DNA from 2 places in the Pseudonocardia oceanicola genome. Region 2 is predicted to be linked to the other one. Evidence: riboswitches for the same ligand, from Rfam matches in the RefSeq annotation. Region 2 holds a riboswitch; the other holds the start of a gene.
The links. A riboswitch is a leader RNA that binds a small molecule or an ion and turns the genes downstream of it on or off. The one in region 2 is predicted to bind cobalamin.
Positions count from the first base shown of each region.

Region 1: it holds a riboswitch for cobalamin, as region 2 does, so the genes downstream of both, ACL02T_RS02065 (SAM-dependent methyltransferase) here and cobN (cobaltochelatase subunit CobN) in region 2, are expected to answer to the same signal.

Region 1 covers NZ_JBJZON010000001.1:441,529-449,067, forward strand. Annotated here, with positions in the region: gene cobA (uroporphyrinogen-III C-methyltransferase) at 1-1,014, shown strand, start outside; gene ACL02T_RS02050 (histidine phosphatase family protein) at 1,011-1,604, shown strand; tRNA gene ACL02T_RS02055 (tRNA-Gly) at 1,615-1,690, opposite strand; gene ACL02T_RS02060 (heavy metal translocating P-type ATPase) at 1,941-4,319, shown strand; cobalamin riboswitch at 4,421-4,614, shown strand; gene ACL02T_RS02065 (SAM-dependent methyltransferase) at 4,647-5,036, shown strand; gene cobT (nicotinate-nucleotide--dimethylbenzimidazole phosphoribosyltransferase) at 5,105-6,871, shown strand; gene ACL02T_RS02075 (DNA polymerase IV) at 7,006-7,539, opposite strand, start outside.
Region 2 covers NZ_JBJZON010000014.1:64,401-71,939, forward strand. Annotated here, with positions in the region: gene ACL02T_RS19995 (precorrin-2 C(20)-methyltransferase) at 1-852, opposite strand, end outside; gene ACL02T_RS20000 (precorrin-8X methylmutase) at 853-1,482, opposite strand; gene ACL02T_RS20005 (ferredoxin-like domain-containing protein) at 1,479-2,750, opposite strand; cobalamin riboswitch at 2,794-2,985, shown strand; gene cobN (cobaltochelatase subunit CobN) at 3,027-6,800, shown strand; gene ACL02T_RS20015 (MarR family winged helix-turn-helix transcriptional regulator) at 7,203-7,539, opposite strand, start outside.

The sequences.
Region 1 (7,539 bases), on a different contig from region 2:
TGCTACGCCGAGGGCGACCTCGACGGCGCCTGGTACGCCATCGCCTGCACGGACGACCCCGAGGTCAACGCCGCGGTCGGCGCCGAGGCCGAGCGCCGCCGGGTCTTCTGCGTCCGGGCGGACGACGGGCGCCTCGGCACCGCCGTCACCCCCGCGACCGGGGAGTACGACGGTCTGGCCGTCGGCGTCCTCGCCAAGGGCGCGCACCGCCGCTCGGCCGCGGTCCGGACCGCGCTGGTCGAGGCCCTGCAGGCGGGCGTGGTGTCCGACTCGGCCGACCCGGTGCTGCCGGGCGTCGCGCTGGTCGGCGGCGGGCCCGGCGACCCCGAGCTGATCACCGTCCGCGGGCGGCGGCTGCTCTCCCGGGCGGACGTCGTGGTGGCCGACCGGCTCGGCCCGCGGGACCTGATCGAGGAGCTGGGGCCCGACGTCGAGGTCATCGACGCCTCCAAGATCCCGTACGGCCGGGCGATGGCGCAGCAGCGGATCAACGAGCTGCTGATCGAGCACGCGAAGGCCGGCAAGTTCGTGGTGCGGCTCAAGGGCGGGGACCCGTTCGTCTACGGGCGCGGGTTCGAGGAGGTCCAGGCCTGTGCCGAGGCCGGCGTGCCGGTCACGGTCGTCCCCGGGATCACCAGCGCCTTCGCCGCGCCGGCCGTCGCGGGGATCCCGGTCAGCCACCGCGGCGTGGCGCACGAGATCGTCGTGGTGTCCGGGCACGTCGCGCCGGACGACCCGCGCAGCCTCGTCGACTGGGAGGCCCTCGGCCGGATGCGCGGCACGATCGTGCTGATGATGGCGGTGGAGCGGATCGCGCAGTTCGCCGCCGCGCTCATCGAGTACGGCCGGTCCGCGGACACCCCGGTGGGGGTGATCCAGGACGGCACCACCCGGATCCAGCGCACGCTGCGCGCCACCCTCGGCACGGTCGCCGTGCAGGTCCAGGAGCAGGAGATCAGCCCGCCGGCGATCGTCGTGATCGGGCCGGTCGCGGGGCTCACGGCCCAACGATGAGCACAGCGCCGGTGCTGCACCTGGTCCGGCACGGCGAGAGCACCTGGAACGCCGCCGGGCTGCTGCAGGGCCGTACCACGCACGTCGGGCTGACGGCGCGGGGCCGGGCGCAGGCGCGGGCCGTTGCGGAGGCGCTGCGGGTCGGCACCGGCGCGCTGGTCCTCACGAGCCCGCAGCGCCGGGCGGCCGAGACGGCCGCGGTGCTCGGACGGGTTCGCGGTCTGCGGGTGCAGGAGCGTTCCGGCCTGCGCGAACAGTCGCACGGCGAGTGGGAGGGCCGCCCCGCCGCGGCGTGCGCGGCCGCGCTGGCCGGGGCGGAGCCGGACTGGGCGCCACCGGGCGGCGAGACGGGCCGGGAGCTGCACGCCCGTGCGGCGCGGGTGCTCGCCGGGCTGCCCGTGGCCGGAGAGGTCGTCCTGGTCACCCACGGCGAGACGCTGCGGGCCCTCGTCGCCGCCGCGTGCGGTCTCGGGCCGGAGGAGGCGCCGCGGGAGGTCCCGCCCAACGGCACGCTCGTCGAGCTGCGGCCGGTGGGGCCGGGGCGGTGGGAACGGACGGAGCAGCCGGCCGGTACGGCTGAGCATCGCTGAGGGGAGATCGTGGAGCGGACGACGGGACTCGAACCCGCGACCCTCACCTTGGCAAGGTGATGCGCTACCAGCTGCGCTACGTCCGCATGAGCACCCAGGCCCGGGGCTCGCCGGGCTGTTCGCTCCGGTGTGGAGAACACTACCGCATCCGGTGCGCGCGCCGACCCGAGGGGTGACCGGGCCGGCGGGGACGGGCCCGGCGGGTCCTGTGTCCCCGCGGTCGGGCATTGCGGCCCTGTCGGGAAGGGCCGTGGCTCCGGTCGACTTCGTGCATCCGCCCGGGACGGTGCCCGGCGAGCCCGATCGACGATCACCCGGGAGGTCCCGGTGCAGGCCCTGGAACCCGACTCCCGGCCCCGCCCGGCGTGGTGGGACCGCGTCGGCGCGGTGATCGAGCCGGCCCTGCTGGCGGTCACCCTCGCCGCCCTGCTCGCCGGGGTGATCGCCTGGCTGATCGGCGAGCGCACGGTCGCGGCCGGGTCCTGGGTGGTCGGCACGCTGACCGCGCTCGTTCCGGCGGTCGTGTGGGTGGTCGCCGCGCTGCGCCGGAGGCGGGCCGGTGTCGACCTGATCGCGGTGCTGTCGCTGGTCGGCACGCTGCTGGTGGGCGAGTACCTGGCCGGGGCGCTGATCGCGGTCATGCTGGCCACGGGCCGCGCGCTGGACGCCGCCGCCCAGCGGCGTGCGGCGCGTGACCTGACGGCGTTGCTGGAGCACGCCCCGCGCTCGGCCCGGCGCCGCGTCGGGGACCGGGTGGAGGTGGTCCCGGCCGAGGAGGTCGCGGTCGGCGATCTGCTGGTCGTCGGCCCCGGCGAGGTCGTCCCGGTCGACGGGCGGGTCGAGGGCGACGTCGCGGTGCTGGACGAGTCCGTGCTGACCGGCGAGCCGCTGCAGGTGGAGCGGCAGACCGGCGACCCGGTGCGCAGTGGTGTCGTCAACGCCGGTAGTGCCGTCGAGGTCCGTGCCGGCGCGACCGCCGAGGCGAGCACCTACGCCGGCATCGTGCGCCTGGCCCGACAGGCCGGGGCGGAGAACGCGCCGGTGGTCCGGTTGGCCGACCGGTACGCGGCCTGGTTCCTGCCGGTGGCGCTGCTGCTGGCCGGGGCGGCGTGGCTGGCGAGCGGCTCCGCCGTGCGGGCCGTCGCGGTCCTCGTGGTGGCGACCCCGTGCCCGCTGCTGCTGGCCGCGCCCGTGGCGATCGTCTCGGGGCTCTCCCGCGCCTCGCGGCTCGGGGTGGTGATCCGCAGCGGTGGGGCACTCGAGAACCTGGGGAACGCGACCACCCTGGTGATGGACAAGACCGGCACCCTCACCGCCGGCCGACCCGCGGTCGTCGACATCCTCGCCGCGCCCGACCGCGGCCCCGGCGACGTGCTGCGCCTGGCCGCCTCGGCCGACCAGCTGTCCCCGCACGTGCTGGCCGAGGCGGTCGTGGCCGAGGCGCGGGCCCGGGGCCTGCCGCTGGCCCTGCCCGCCGACGTGGTGGAGCGACCCGGGCGTGGGGTGAGCGCAGCCGTGGACGGACACGTCGTCGAGGTCGGCAGGCCTGCTCGCACCTCCACCGCGGCCTGGGCACGCACGGCGGTCAACCGGGCCGCCCTGGACGGTGCGGCGATCGCCTGGGTGAGCGTGGACGACGAGATGGTCGGCGCGATCCTGCTGCGCGACCCGTTGCGTCGGCACGCCCCCCGCACCCTGCGTCGGCTCCGCGCCGCGGGCCTGACCCGGTTGATCATGCTCACCGGCGACCGTCCCGAACCGGCGCACGAGATCGGCTCGGTCCTCGGGCTCGACGAGGTGCTGGCCGAGCAGTCGCCGGCGGACAAGGTGGCGTCGGTGCGTGCCGAGCAGCAGCAGGCGGTGACGGTGATGGTGGGCGACGGGGTCAACGACGCGCCCGCGCTGGCCGCCGCCACCGTCGGGGTCGCGATGGGGGCGCGCGGCGCCAGCGCCTCCTCCGAGGCCGCGGACATCGTGCTGACCACCGACCGGCTCGACCGGTTGGCCGACGCGATGGAGATCGCCCGCCGGTCCCGACGCGTCGCCGTGCAGAGCGCCGTGGTCGGGATGGGCCTGTCGCTGCTGGCGATGGCGGTCGCCGCACTCGGCCTGCTCACCCCCGCCGCGGGGGCGCTGCTGCAGGAGGGCATCGACGTCGCGGTGATCCTCAACGCCCTGCGTGCCCTGCGTGCCCCCCGGTCGGGCCGCGCGCTGCCCGCGGACACCGAGCGGATCCTGCGCCACTTCGCCGCCGAGCACGACGAGCTGCGCGACGCGCTCGCCCAGCTGCGCGACGCCGCCGACCGGCTGGCCGTGAGCAGGGACGGCACGGCGCTGGAGGCGCTGCGGCAGGTGCACCACTTCCTGACCGACCGCCTGCTGCCGCACGAGCACGGCGAGGAGGCCCGGCTCTACCCGGCGCTGGCCCGCCCCCTGGGCAGCGCGGAGGCCACCGCGACCATGAGCCGCACGCACGCGGAGATCGACCGGTTGGCCACCCGGATCGGCACCCACCTCTCCCTGGCCGAGGCGAACGGCGAGGTGGGTGCCGACCAGCTCGATGATCTGCTCGCCTCGCTCTACGGCCTGCACGCGCTGCTGCGGCTGCACTTCCTGCAGGAGGAGGAGAACTACTTCGTTCTCGCCGACGACACCGCGGACCCGGGCGCTCCGGCCCGGTCGGGCGGCCGGCCCGTCACCGGCGGCCGGCGGTAGGTCGTCAGGGCGGTGCCTGCGCGGCCGGTCGACCGCGACGCCGCTCTGCGGCGTGGGGCACGCCGCCCCCGCCGGTCGCGCAGGTGTGACGGCGGGCGGCTTGATTCTGCGGCCGCCGCGTGATGTCGTCGTGGTCGACGGCAGTGGAGGAAGCCGGTGTGAATCCGGCGCGGTCCCGCCACTGTGACCGGGGAAGCGCGTCCCCATCCGACGGTCACCGCCCCACGGGGTGGGAAGGCCGGGAGGCGCGCGACGATCCGGGAGCCAGGACACTCGCCGCCGTCGCAGGTTTCGACGATGAGGGCGCGGACCCTCGAGGAGGCCAGGATGACCGGCGATGGTCGCGCCAGCGCTGCGCGCACCCCCACCGTGACGGTGCTCGGTACCGGTGGGGGTGACCCCGAGACCGCCGAGGGCGCGGATCTGATCGCCGCCGCCGACGCCGTCCTCGCCACGCCGGAGGTCGAGTCGACGGTCCTGTTCTACGCCGAGGCCTGGCGCGTCGAACGCCTGCCCGACCTGGCCGGGGCGGCCGCCGCCGTCGCGGACCTCGTCGGTCTCGGGGCCGCGAGGGTCGTGCTCGCCGTGCCCGGGGACCCCGCGACGAACCCGGGCTGCCGGGCGCTGCTCGACGGCCTGCGGGTCGCCGGGATCCACGCCGAGGCCCGGCCCGGGGTCTCGCTCGTCCCGCCGCGGCTGAGCCCGATGCCGTGGTAGGGCCCGATGCCGTGGTAGGGCCCGATGCCGTGGTAGGGCGCGATGCCGGGGTAGGGCCCGATACCGGGGTGGGGCGCGATGCCGGGGTGGGGCCCGACGCCGGGATGATCGGCGGGGCCGGGGACTTCTACGAGGTGGTGCACGGCCGCCGAGACGTCCGGACCGGGTTCCTGCCCGACGAGCCGGTCACGGACGCGGCGCTCCGGCGCGTGCTCGAGGCCGCCCACGCCGCACCGAGCGTCGGGTTCTCGCAGCCCTGGGACTTCGTCGTGGTGCGGGACCGGGCGACCCGCGAGCGCGTGGCCGGTCTGGTCGCGGCGCAGCGGGCCGCGTTCGCCGCGTCCCTGCCGCGGGCCCGGGCGGCGGGGTTCGGTGCGCTCAAGGTGGAGGCGGTGCTCGACACCCCGGTCAACGTCGTCGTCACCTCGGATCCCACCCGCGGCGGCCGGCACGTGCTCGGCCGGTACGGGCGCCCCGAGATGGCGGCGCACTCCACGGCCTCGGCCGTGCAGAACCTGTGGCTGGCCGCGCGGGCCGAGGGCCTCGGCGTCGGCTGGGTCAGCTTCTTCGACGACGCCGGCCTGCGTGCCCTCGCCGGCCTGCTCGGGTTGCCCGCGCACGTCGAGGTGGTGGCGTACCTGTGCGTGGGACACGTGCGGGAGTTCGCACCGGAGCCGGAGCTGGCCCGCGCGGGCTGGGCCCGCCGGCGCCCGCTGCGGTGGGCGGTGCACCAGGAGCGGTACGGAGACCGGGCGCTGCCCGGGGAGGTGGCGATGACCCTGCTCGACGAGACCGCGGCCGCGATCCGGCCCGTCGACGCCGCCGCCGAGGCGGAGGCCCGGGACCGGCTGGACCGGATGACCAAGCCGCGCGGCTCGCTCGGCCGGGTCGAGGACCTCGCGGTGCGGCTGGCCGGGATCGCCGGGCAGTGCCCGCCGCCGGTGCCCGAGCCCGCGGCCGTCGCGGTGTTCGCCGGGGACCACGGCGTCCACGCCCGGGGCGTGACCCCGTGGCCGCAGGAGGTCACCGCGCAGATGGTCGGGAACTTCCTGGCCGGCTGCGCGGTGGTCAACGCCTTCGCCCGCCAGCTCGGGGCCGAGGTGCAGGTGGTGGACGTCGGCGTCGCGGCCCCGCTCGATCCCGTGCCCGGGCTGCTCCCGCGCCGGGTCGCCGACGGCACCGCGGACATGACGGCCGGTCCGGCGTTGACCCGCGACCAGGCCCGCCGGGCGGTCGAGACCGGCATCGAGGTGGCGCGGGACCTGGTCGCCGCCGGCAACCGGTGCCTGGTCACCGGTGACATGGGTATCGCGAACACCACCGCCGCGGCCGCGCTCATCTGCGCGGTCACCGGCGCGGACCCGGCCGAGGCGACCGGGCGCGGCACCGGGATCGACGACGCGACGCTCCTGCGCAAGACGGAGGTCGTCCGGCAGGCGCTGGCCCGGCACGCTCCTGACCCCGCCGACGGGCTCGACCTCCTCGCCGCGTTCGGCGGGCTCGAGCACGCCGGGATCGCCGGGTTCGTCCTCGGCGCCGCCGCGCTGCGCGTCCCGGTGCTGCTCGACGGCGTCAACGCCGGTGCGGCCGCCCTCGTCGCCGCGGTCCTGGCGCCCGACGCCGTGTCCGCGTGCGTGGCCGGGCACCGCTCGGCGGAGCCCGGGCACCGGATCGCGACGGCGCACCTCGGCCTGGATCCGCTGCTCGACCTCGGTATGCGGCTGGGGGAGGGGACGGGAGCGCTGCTCGCCCTCCCGGTGGTGCAGGGGGCGGCGCGGGCGCTCGCCGAGGTCGCCACCTTCGACGCCGCGGGGGTGGCGGACAAGGACGCGTGAGGAAATGCGTTGTGGAACCATAACGCGCGTCTTCTGCGGCTGTGAGCGCGTTATGGAACCATAATGCGTCTTCTCGGCGGCTGGGTGCGCGTTGTGGAACCATGATGCGCCCCTTCGGCGGGCTCGCCCGTCCGTCAGTGCGCCGGTGAGGGCAGCCGCCAGCTCTCGACCGGATCGGCGAAGGAGAGGGCCGGGTCGTCGGCGGCGAAGGTGCGGGCGGGGCCGGGCCCGGTCGCGCGCGTCTCGAACCGGACCGTGACGCGGCCGTGCCCCGCCCCCTGCACCCAGCCGTGCCCGTGCACGGCGTGCGCGACGTCGTCGCCCGCCCGCCACGGGCTCGCCGGGTCGCGGGACCCGTGCCGCCCGCCGGGCCGCGGCCCGAACTCGGTGCCCGGTTCCGGATGGGTCCCCTCGGACGTCTCCACGGTGAGCACCGTGTCCGCCTCGACGGTCTCCACGGGCTGTGTCGGTGGCGCGGTGGTCCAGCCCGACTCCGAGGGGACGGCCTCGAACAGGGCCGGCGGCGGGCTGTCCGACAGACCCGACAGCGACACCCCGACCAGCCGCACCCCACCCTCGGGCACGGCGGTGCGGGCGAGCCGCTGTGCGACCGCCGTCAGGGTGGCGAGGTCGGTGGAGGCGAACGCGGTGGTCTCGGAGCGGGTGTG
Region 2 (7,539 bases):
GGTCCCGACCACGGTCACCTGCCCCTGTGAGTGGCGATGGTCGCCATGACGACCGTCGCCACTCACGACCTCGCCGGGGTCCCCGGCCTCCGCCCGCTGCTCGGCGCTGAGATCGGCGGGGTCAGGGATGCTCGCGGCGACCTCGCCGGGCAGCACCGCGATCGAGAAGTAGGGCACCGATCCGGGGTCGATGTCGGCGAGGGCGCCGGTGCGCTGCCCGTCCATGGTGGCCCGCTCGACGAAGGCCGCCCGGTCGAGCTTCGCGGCGTCGGCGAAGGCGTCGCGGACGGTGGTGAACGTGCGCCCGAGCTTCATCACGGCCGCGGAGTCGGTGGCGCGCAACCGCTCGGCGAGCACCTCGCGGGGCAGCGTGCCGGGCAGGATCGTGAGGATCTCGTCGCGCTCGACCAACGGCTGGCCGAGCGCGGCCGCGGCGGCGCTCACCGAGGTCACCCCGGGCACGACCTCGGCGCGGAACCGGCCGGCGAGGCGCTTGTGCATGTGCATGTAGGAGCCGTAGAAGAGCGGGTCGCCCTCGGCGAGCAGCACCACGTCCCGGCCGGCCTGCAGGTGCGCGGCCAGCCGCTCGGCGGCCTCGGCGTAGAACTCGTCGATCGCGCCCTGGTAGCCACCGGGATGGTCGACGGTCTCGGTCGTGACCGGGTAGACCAGCGCCTCCTCGATCTGGTCGCCGCGCAGGTGCGGCTCGGCGATGCGGCGTGCGATGGAGCGGCCGTGCCGGGCGGAGTGGTAGGCGATCACGTCGGCGGAGCCGATGAGCCGGGCGGCCTTGATCGTGACGAGATCGGGGTCGCCGGGGCCGAGGCCCACGCCGTAGAGGGTCCCGCTCATCTAGATCTCCTGCTCGTTGGCCAGGGCGTTGAGCGCGGCGGCGGTGAGGGCCGAGCCGCCGCGCCGGCCGTGGACCACGAGGGACTCGAGGTCGGTGCGGGCGGCGAGCGCCTCCTTGGACTCCGCGGCACCGATGAAGCCCACGGGGATGCCGAGGACCGCGGCCGGGCGGGGGGCCCCGGCGTCGATCATGTCGAGGAGGTGGAACAGCGCGGTCGGCGCGTTGCCGATGGCGACGACGGCGCCGTCGAGCGTGTCGCGCCACAGCTCCAGCGCGGCGGCCGAGCGGGTGTTGCCCAGCTCGCGGGCCAGGTCCGGCACCCGCGGGTCGCGCAGCGTGCAGACGACCTCGTTGTCCTTCGGCAGCCGTGCCCGGGTGATCCCGGAGGCGACCATCATGGCGTCGCACAGGATCGGCGCGCCGTCCTGCAGGGCCTTGCGGGCCGCCGTCACGACGCCGGGGGAGAAGCCGACGTCGGAGGTCAGGTCGACCTGCCCACACGCGTGGATCATCCGCACGACGACGTACGCGACGTCGGGCGGGAAGGCCGACAGGTCGGCCTCGGCCCGGATCGTCGCGAAGCTGCGCCGGTAGATCTCCGCGCCGTCGCGGATGTAGTCGCTGGTCATGCGGTCGTGTCTCCGGTCGGGGTGAGGGCGGTACGGAGGTCGGGGACGGTCCGGTCGTGCACGGCGTAGGAGCCGTCGGCCAGGGCGACGACGTCGAGGTGCGGCTCGTGCGGGGCCCCGCACCGCCGCTCGCACCCGACGACGTGAACGCGGGGGAGATCGCCGCCCGCCTGCGCCAGCACGGCCCGGACGTCGGCCCGTACGTCGGCGTGCGACTTCGCGCAGCCGGGCCGGCCGGCGCAGGCACTGAGCGCGAGCGCCGGCGCGTCGGCGGCGAGCACGAACCCGTGGGTGCGGAGGCGCTGGTGGGCGTCGGGCGCGGGATCGGGCAGGACCAGCGTGCGCCAGGGCGTCACGATCGTCTCCGGCGCCGCGGCGGCCAGCCCGCGCAGCTGGGCGGCGGACAGCTCGCCCAGCACGGGGGCGAGGCCGAGGGCCACGCCGCCGTCCGCGCGGGGGATCGGGCCGACCGGAGCTCCCGACTCGCGCTGCCGGAGCTCCCGACCCGCGGGAAGGTCGGGTGCGGGAGCTCCCGACTTGCGCTGCCGGAGCTCCCGACCCGCGGGGACGCCGGCGTGATCGTCGGCCAGGGCGGCGGCGATCCGGGCAGGGGCGCCGGGGACCTCGGCGGCGCGCCAGGCACCGGCGCAGCCGGCCCGCCCCTCCTCGCGGAGGGTGAGAAACACCTCAGCGGCGGCGACGAGCAGGGCGGGCGCGTCCCCCGGGGCGCACGCGAGCGCCGTCGGCACCCCTGCGACCTGCAGGGAACCGTGGTCCGGCGCCTCCGCGACCCAGCACAGGTCCGGTTGCTCGGCCGCGACGTCACCCCTCCCGTCGTCCAGGGCGAACAGGAACCGGCCGGGCAGCGCGGCGAGCGCGGGGTGGGCGCACAGGGCCTCGTCGAGCGCGCGCGCCAGGCCCCGGACGTCCGCCCTCCCGCCGGTGATCCCCGACAGCGGCGAGGCCAGGACGTTGCGCACGCGCTCGTGCGACGGGGCCGGGATCAGGCCCGCCGCGCCGAGCCGCGAGACGAGCCGCGGGTCCTCCCGGACCAAGCCCCTGAGCTGCAGGTTCCCTCGCGAGGTGAGGTGCACCGCGCCGTCGCCGAGCTCCTCGGCGCACGCCGCGAGCACCCGCAGCTGGGCGGCGGCGACCACCCCGCCCGGCAGGCGGACGCGGGCCAACGCCCCGTCGGCCGCGTCGTGCGGGGCGAGCACGCCGGGGCAGGCGTCGGCCCGGGTGCGGGCGGCCGGGGATGGGGTGGGCACGGGTGGCACTGTAAACACGGACCGGGCGGCTTGACGCGGAGTGATCCGGTTGCGGAGAGTGGGCCCACACAACCGCATACGGCGAGCGGGACCAGGAAGACCGGTGCGAGTCCGGCGCGGTCCCGCCACTGTCACCGGGGAGCAGACCCCGCACGGACGGCCACGGGGAGACCTGGAAGGCCGGGGCGAGCGCGGATCCGGGAGCCAGGACACTGACCCGCCCGCCACGCACGACCCACCGACCCGGGACGCGGATCCCGTAGGAGAGGACCTTCGATGAGCGCCGCCCCGATCCTGCTGCTCTCGACCTCGGACACCGACCTCCTCTCCGCCCGGGCCGCCGGCGCCGACTTCCGCCTGGCCAACCCCAACCGCGTGCTGCTCGACGAGCTGCCGGCGATGGTCGCCGAGGCCGCCGTCGTCGTGGTCCGGGTGCTGGGCGGGTACCGGTACTGGGAGGAGGGCCTGGACCTCCTGCGCGCTTCCGGCACCCCGCTCGTCGCGCTCGGCGGCGAGATGGCGCCCGACGCCGAGATGATGGAGCTGTCCACGGTGCCCGCGGGTGTCGCGGCCGAGGCGCACACCTACTTCGCCCAGGGCGGGGCGGAGAACCTGCGCCAGCTGCACGCCTTCCTGTCCGACACGGTGCTGCTCACCGGCGAGGGTTTCGCGCCCCCGGTCGCCCTGCCCGAATGGGGGGTGCTGGAGCGTTCCCGAACCGACAGCACGGTCCCCGCCCAGGGGCCCACGGTCGCGGTGCTCTACTACCGCGCCCAGCAGCTCGCCGGGAACACCGCCTACGTCGAGGCGCTGTGCACGGCGATCGAGGCGAAGGGCGCGACCCCGCTGCCGATCTACTGCGCCTCGCTGCGGCAGGCGCCGGCCGCACTGCTGGAGACCCTGACCCGCGCGGACGCGCTGGTCGTCACCGTGCTCGCCGCGGGCGGTACCAAGCCCGCGTCGGCCCAGGCCGGCGGCGAGGACGAGGAGTGGGACGTCGCCGAGCTGGCCGCCCTCGACGTCCCGATCCTGCAGGGGCTCTGCCTGACCTCCAGCCGCGCCGCCTGGGACTCCGACGACGACGGGCTGTCCCCGCTCGACGTCGCGACCCAGGTCGCCGTGCCCGAGTTCGACGGCCGGCTGATCACCGTGCCGTTCTCGTTCAAGGAGGTCGACGCGGACGGGCTGTCGGTCTACGTCCCGGACCCCGAGCGCGCCGCCCGCGTCGCCGGGATCGCGGTGCGGCACGCGAACCTGCGGCGGATCCCCAACGCGGACAAGAAGATCGTGCTCATGCTCTCGGCGTACCCGACCAAGCACGCACGGATCGGCAACGCCGTCGGCCTGGACACGCCGGCGTCCACCGTCGCGCTGCTGAAGTCGATGCACGAGGCGGGCTACGACGTCGGTGACCTTCCCGGCGTCGAGGCGGGGGACGGCGACGCCCTGATCCACGCGCTCATCGAGGCCGGCGGGCAGGACCCCGACTGGCTCACCGAGGAGAAGCTCGCCGGCAACCCGGTCCGGATCTCGGCCGGGCAGTACCGGCGCTGGTTCGACACCCTGCCCGAGGACTTCCGCGCCGGGGTCGAGGAGCACTGGGGGCCCGCGCCCGGCGAGCACTACGTGCAGGACGGGGACATCGTCGTCGCGGCGCTGCGCTCCGGGAACGTCACGCTCATGGTGCAGCCCCCGCGCGGCTTCGGGGAGAACCCGGTCGCGATCTACCACGACCCCGACCTGCCGCCCTCGCACCACTACCTCGCGGCCTACCGGTGGCTCGCCGCCCCTGCGGCCGACGGCGGGTTCGGCGCCGACGCCGTCGTGCACATCGGCAAGCACGGCAACCTCGAGTGGCTGCCCGGCAAGACCCTCGGCATGTCCGCGAGCTGCGGGACCGACGCGGCGCTCGGCGACCTGCCGCTGATCTACCCGTTCCTGGTCAACGACCCGGGCGAGGGCACGCAGGCCAAGCGCCGGGCGCACGCCACGCTCGTCGACCACCTGATCCCGCCGATGGCCCGTGCCGAGACCTACGGCGACATCTCCCGGCTCGAGCAGCTGCTCGACGAGCACGCCAACGTCTCCGCGCTCGACCCGGCCAAGCTGCCCGCGATCCGTCAGCAGATCTGGACGCTGATGACCGCGGCGCGGATGGACCACGACCTGGGCCTCGAGGAGCGCCCGCACGAGGCCGAGTTCGACGACATGCTGTTGCACGTCGACGGCTGGCTGTGCGAGATCAAGGACGTCCAGATCCGGGACGGGCTGCACGTGCTCGCCGCCGCCCCGGAGGGCGACACGCGGGTCGACCTGGTGCTGGCGATGCTGCGCGCCCGGCAGATGTGGGGCGGCGAGCAGAGCGTCCCCGGTCTGCGCGAGGCCCTCGGCCTGGTCGAGGACGGCACCGAGGCCCGGGGGACCGTCGACGGGGTCGAGACCCTCGCCCGCGCCCTCGTCGCCGACATGGAGGCCGCGGGCTGGGACCCCGACGCCGCCCCCGCCGTCGTCGCCGCGAATCTCCCAGCGCGACTCACCGAAGCCGAGAGCGCGACTCGCGGAACCTCGGCCCACGATCCCGCGAGTCGGGGTGTGGGCTCCGGTGAGTCGGGCTCTGGGCTTCACGGCTCTGGGCTTCACGGCTCTGTGCTTCACGGCTCTGTGCTTCACGGCTCTGGGCTTCACACGGGGGCGGATCACGCGACGGTCGAGAAGATCCTGCGGTTCGCGGCGACCGAGGTGGTGCCGCGGCTGGCGGAGACCGCGCACGAGATCGACCGGGTGCTGCACGCCCTGGACGGCGGGTTCGTCCCCGCCGGCCCGTCCGGCTCGCCGCTGCGCGGGCTGATCAACGTCCTGCCGACCGGCCGCAACTTCTACTCGGTCGACCCCAAGGCGGTCCCCAGCCGGTTGGCGTGGGAGACCGGGCAGGCCATGGCGGAGTCCCTCGTCGAGCGCTACCGCCGCGACCACGGGGGCGAGTACCCGCGCTCGGTCGGCCTGTCGGTGTGGGGCACGAGCGCCATGCGGACCAGCGGCGACGACGTCGCGGAGGTCTTCGCGCTGCTCGGCGTCCGGCCCGTGTGGGACGAGATGTCGCGGCGGGTCACCACGCTCGAGGTGATCGACCTCGAGGAGCTGGGCCGGCCGCGCATCGACGTCACGGTTCGGATCTCCGGGTTCTTCCGGGACGCGTTCCCGCACGTCCTGGCCCTGCTCGACGACGCCGTCCAGGTGGTGAGCGACCTCGACGAGCCCGCCGAGCAGAACTTCGTGAAGGCCCATGTGCGGCAGGACGAGCAGCGCACCGGCGACCGGCGCCGCGCCACCACGCGGATCTTCGGCTCGAAGCCAGGTACCTACGGGGCGGGCCTGCTCCAGCTGGTCGACTCGAAGAACTGGCGGGACGACGCCGACCTGGCCGAGGTCTACACGACCTGGGGCGGCTACGCCTACGGTCGCGGGCTCGACGGCGCCCCGGCGCGGGACGACATGGAGACGGCCTACCGGCGGATCGCGGTGGCGGCCAAGAACACCGACACCCGCGAGCACGACATCGCCGACTCGGACGACTACTACCAGTACCACGGCGGCATGGTCGCCACCGTCCGCGCGCTGACCGGCACCGCCCCCGAGGCGTACGTCGGCGACTCGACCCGGCCCGACGCCGTCCGGACCCGGACCCTGCACGAGGAGACGGCCCGGGTCTTCCGGGCCCGCGTGGTGAACCCGCGTTGGATCGAGGCCATGCGCCGGCACGGGTACAAGGGTGCGTTCGAGATGGCGGCGACCGTGGACTACCTGTTCGGGTGGGACGCGACCACCGGCGTCGTGGCGGACTGGCAGTACGAGAAGCTCACCGAGTCCTACGTCCTCGACCCGGACAACCGGAAGTTCCTGTCCGAGTCCAACCCCTGGGCGCTGCACGGCATGGCGGAGCGGCTGCTCGAGGCGGTGGAGCGCGGGCTGTGGGAGGCGCCCGAGCAGGCGACGCTGGACGCGCTGCGCCAGGCGTACCTGGAGACCGAGGGCGACCTCGAGGCCGAGTAGCGAACGGCGCGCCCGCTCACCCGGTACGAGCGGGAGCGCCGCTCGTGCGCCGTGCACTGCCGGCCGTACCGGAACGACGTCTCGACGTCGGCGGACGCCGGTCGGACACTCGGCCCCCCGACCGTCCGCCCCGTGCCCTCGCCGACGGCGAGACGCTCGAGCTCGGCGGGCGGCGGGTGCGCTGGATCGACACCTCGCACGTGCCCCACGGGTGGGAGTCGGGGCTGCTCGTCGAGGAGACCACGGGGACGCTGCTCTGCGGCGACCTGTTGACCGCGACCGGCCGCGGCCCCCCTGACCGAGGCCGACCCGGTGGGGCCGGCGCTCGCGGCGGAGGCGGTGTTCGACGCGACCGCCCCGACCCCGGGTACCGGACCCGTCGCCCCTCACCGGGTGGTCGGGTCAGCGCGCCAGCCGGCCGAGGTGCTGCCGGAGGTCGGCCGCGGCCGGCCCGAGCTCCTGCAGCAGCGCCGTCTCGACCTCCCGCACGGCCGGTGCCAGCCGCGCGTGCAGCTCCCGGCCGCGGTCGGCCAGCAGCACCAGCACCCGGCGGCGATCGGTCTCGTCGACCCGCCGGTACACCAGGCCCTGGTCGATGAGCCGGTCGATGATCTTGGTCAGGGTCGGGGCGGGGACCCGCACGGCCGCGGCGATCCCGCTCATCGGGTGGCCGTCGCCCGCCGCGAGCAGGTCGAGCACGCGCCAGCGGTCCAGGCCCGGGCCGTCCGGACCGAGTGCC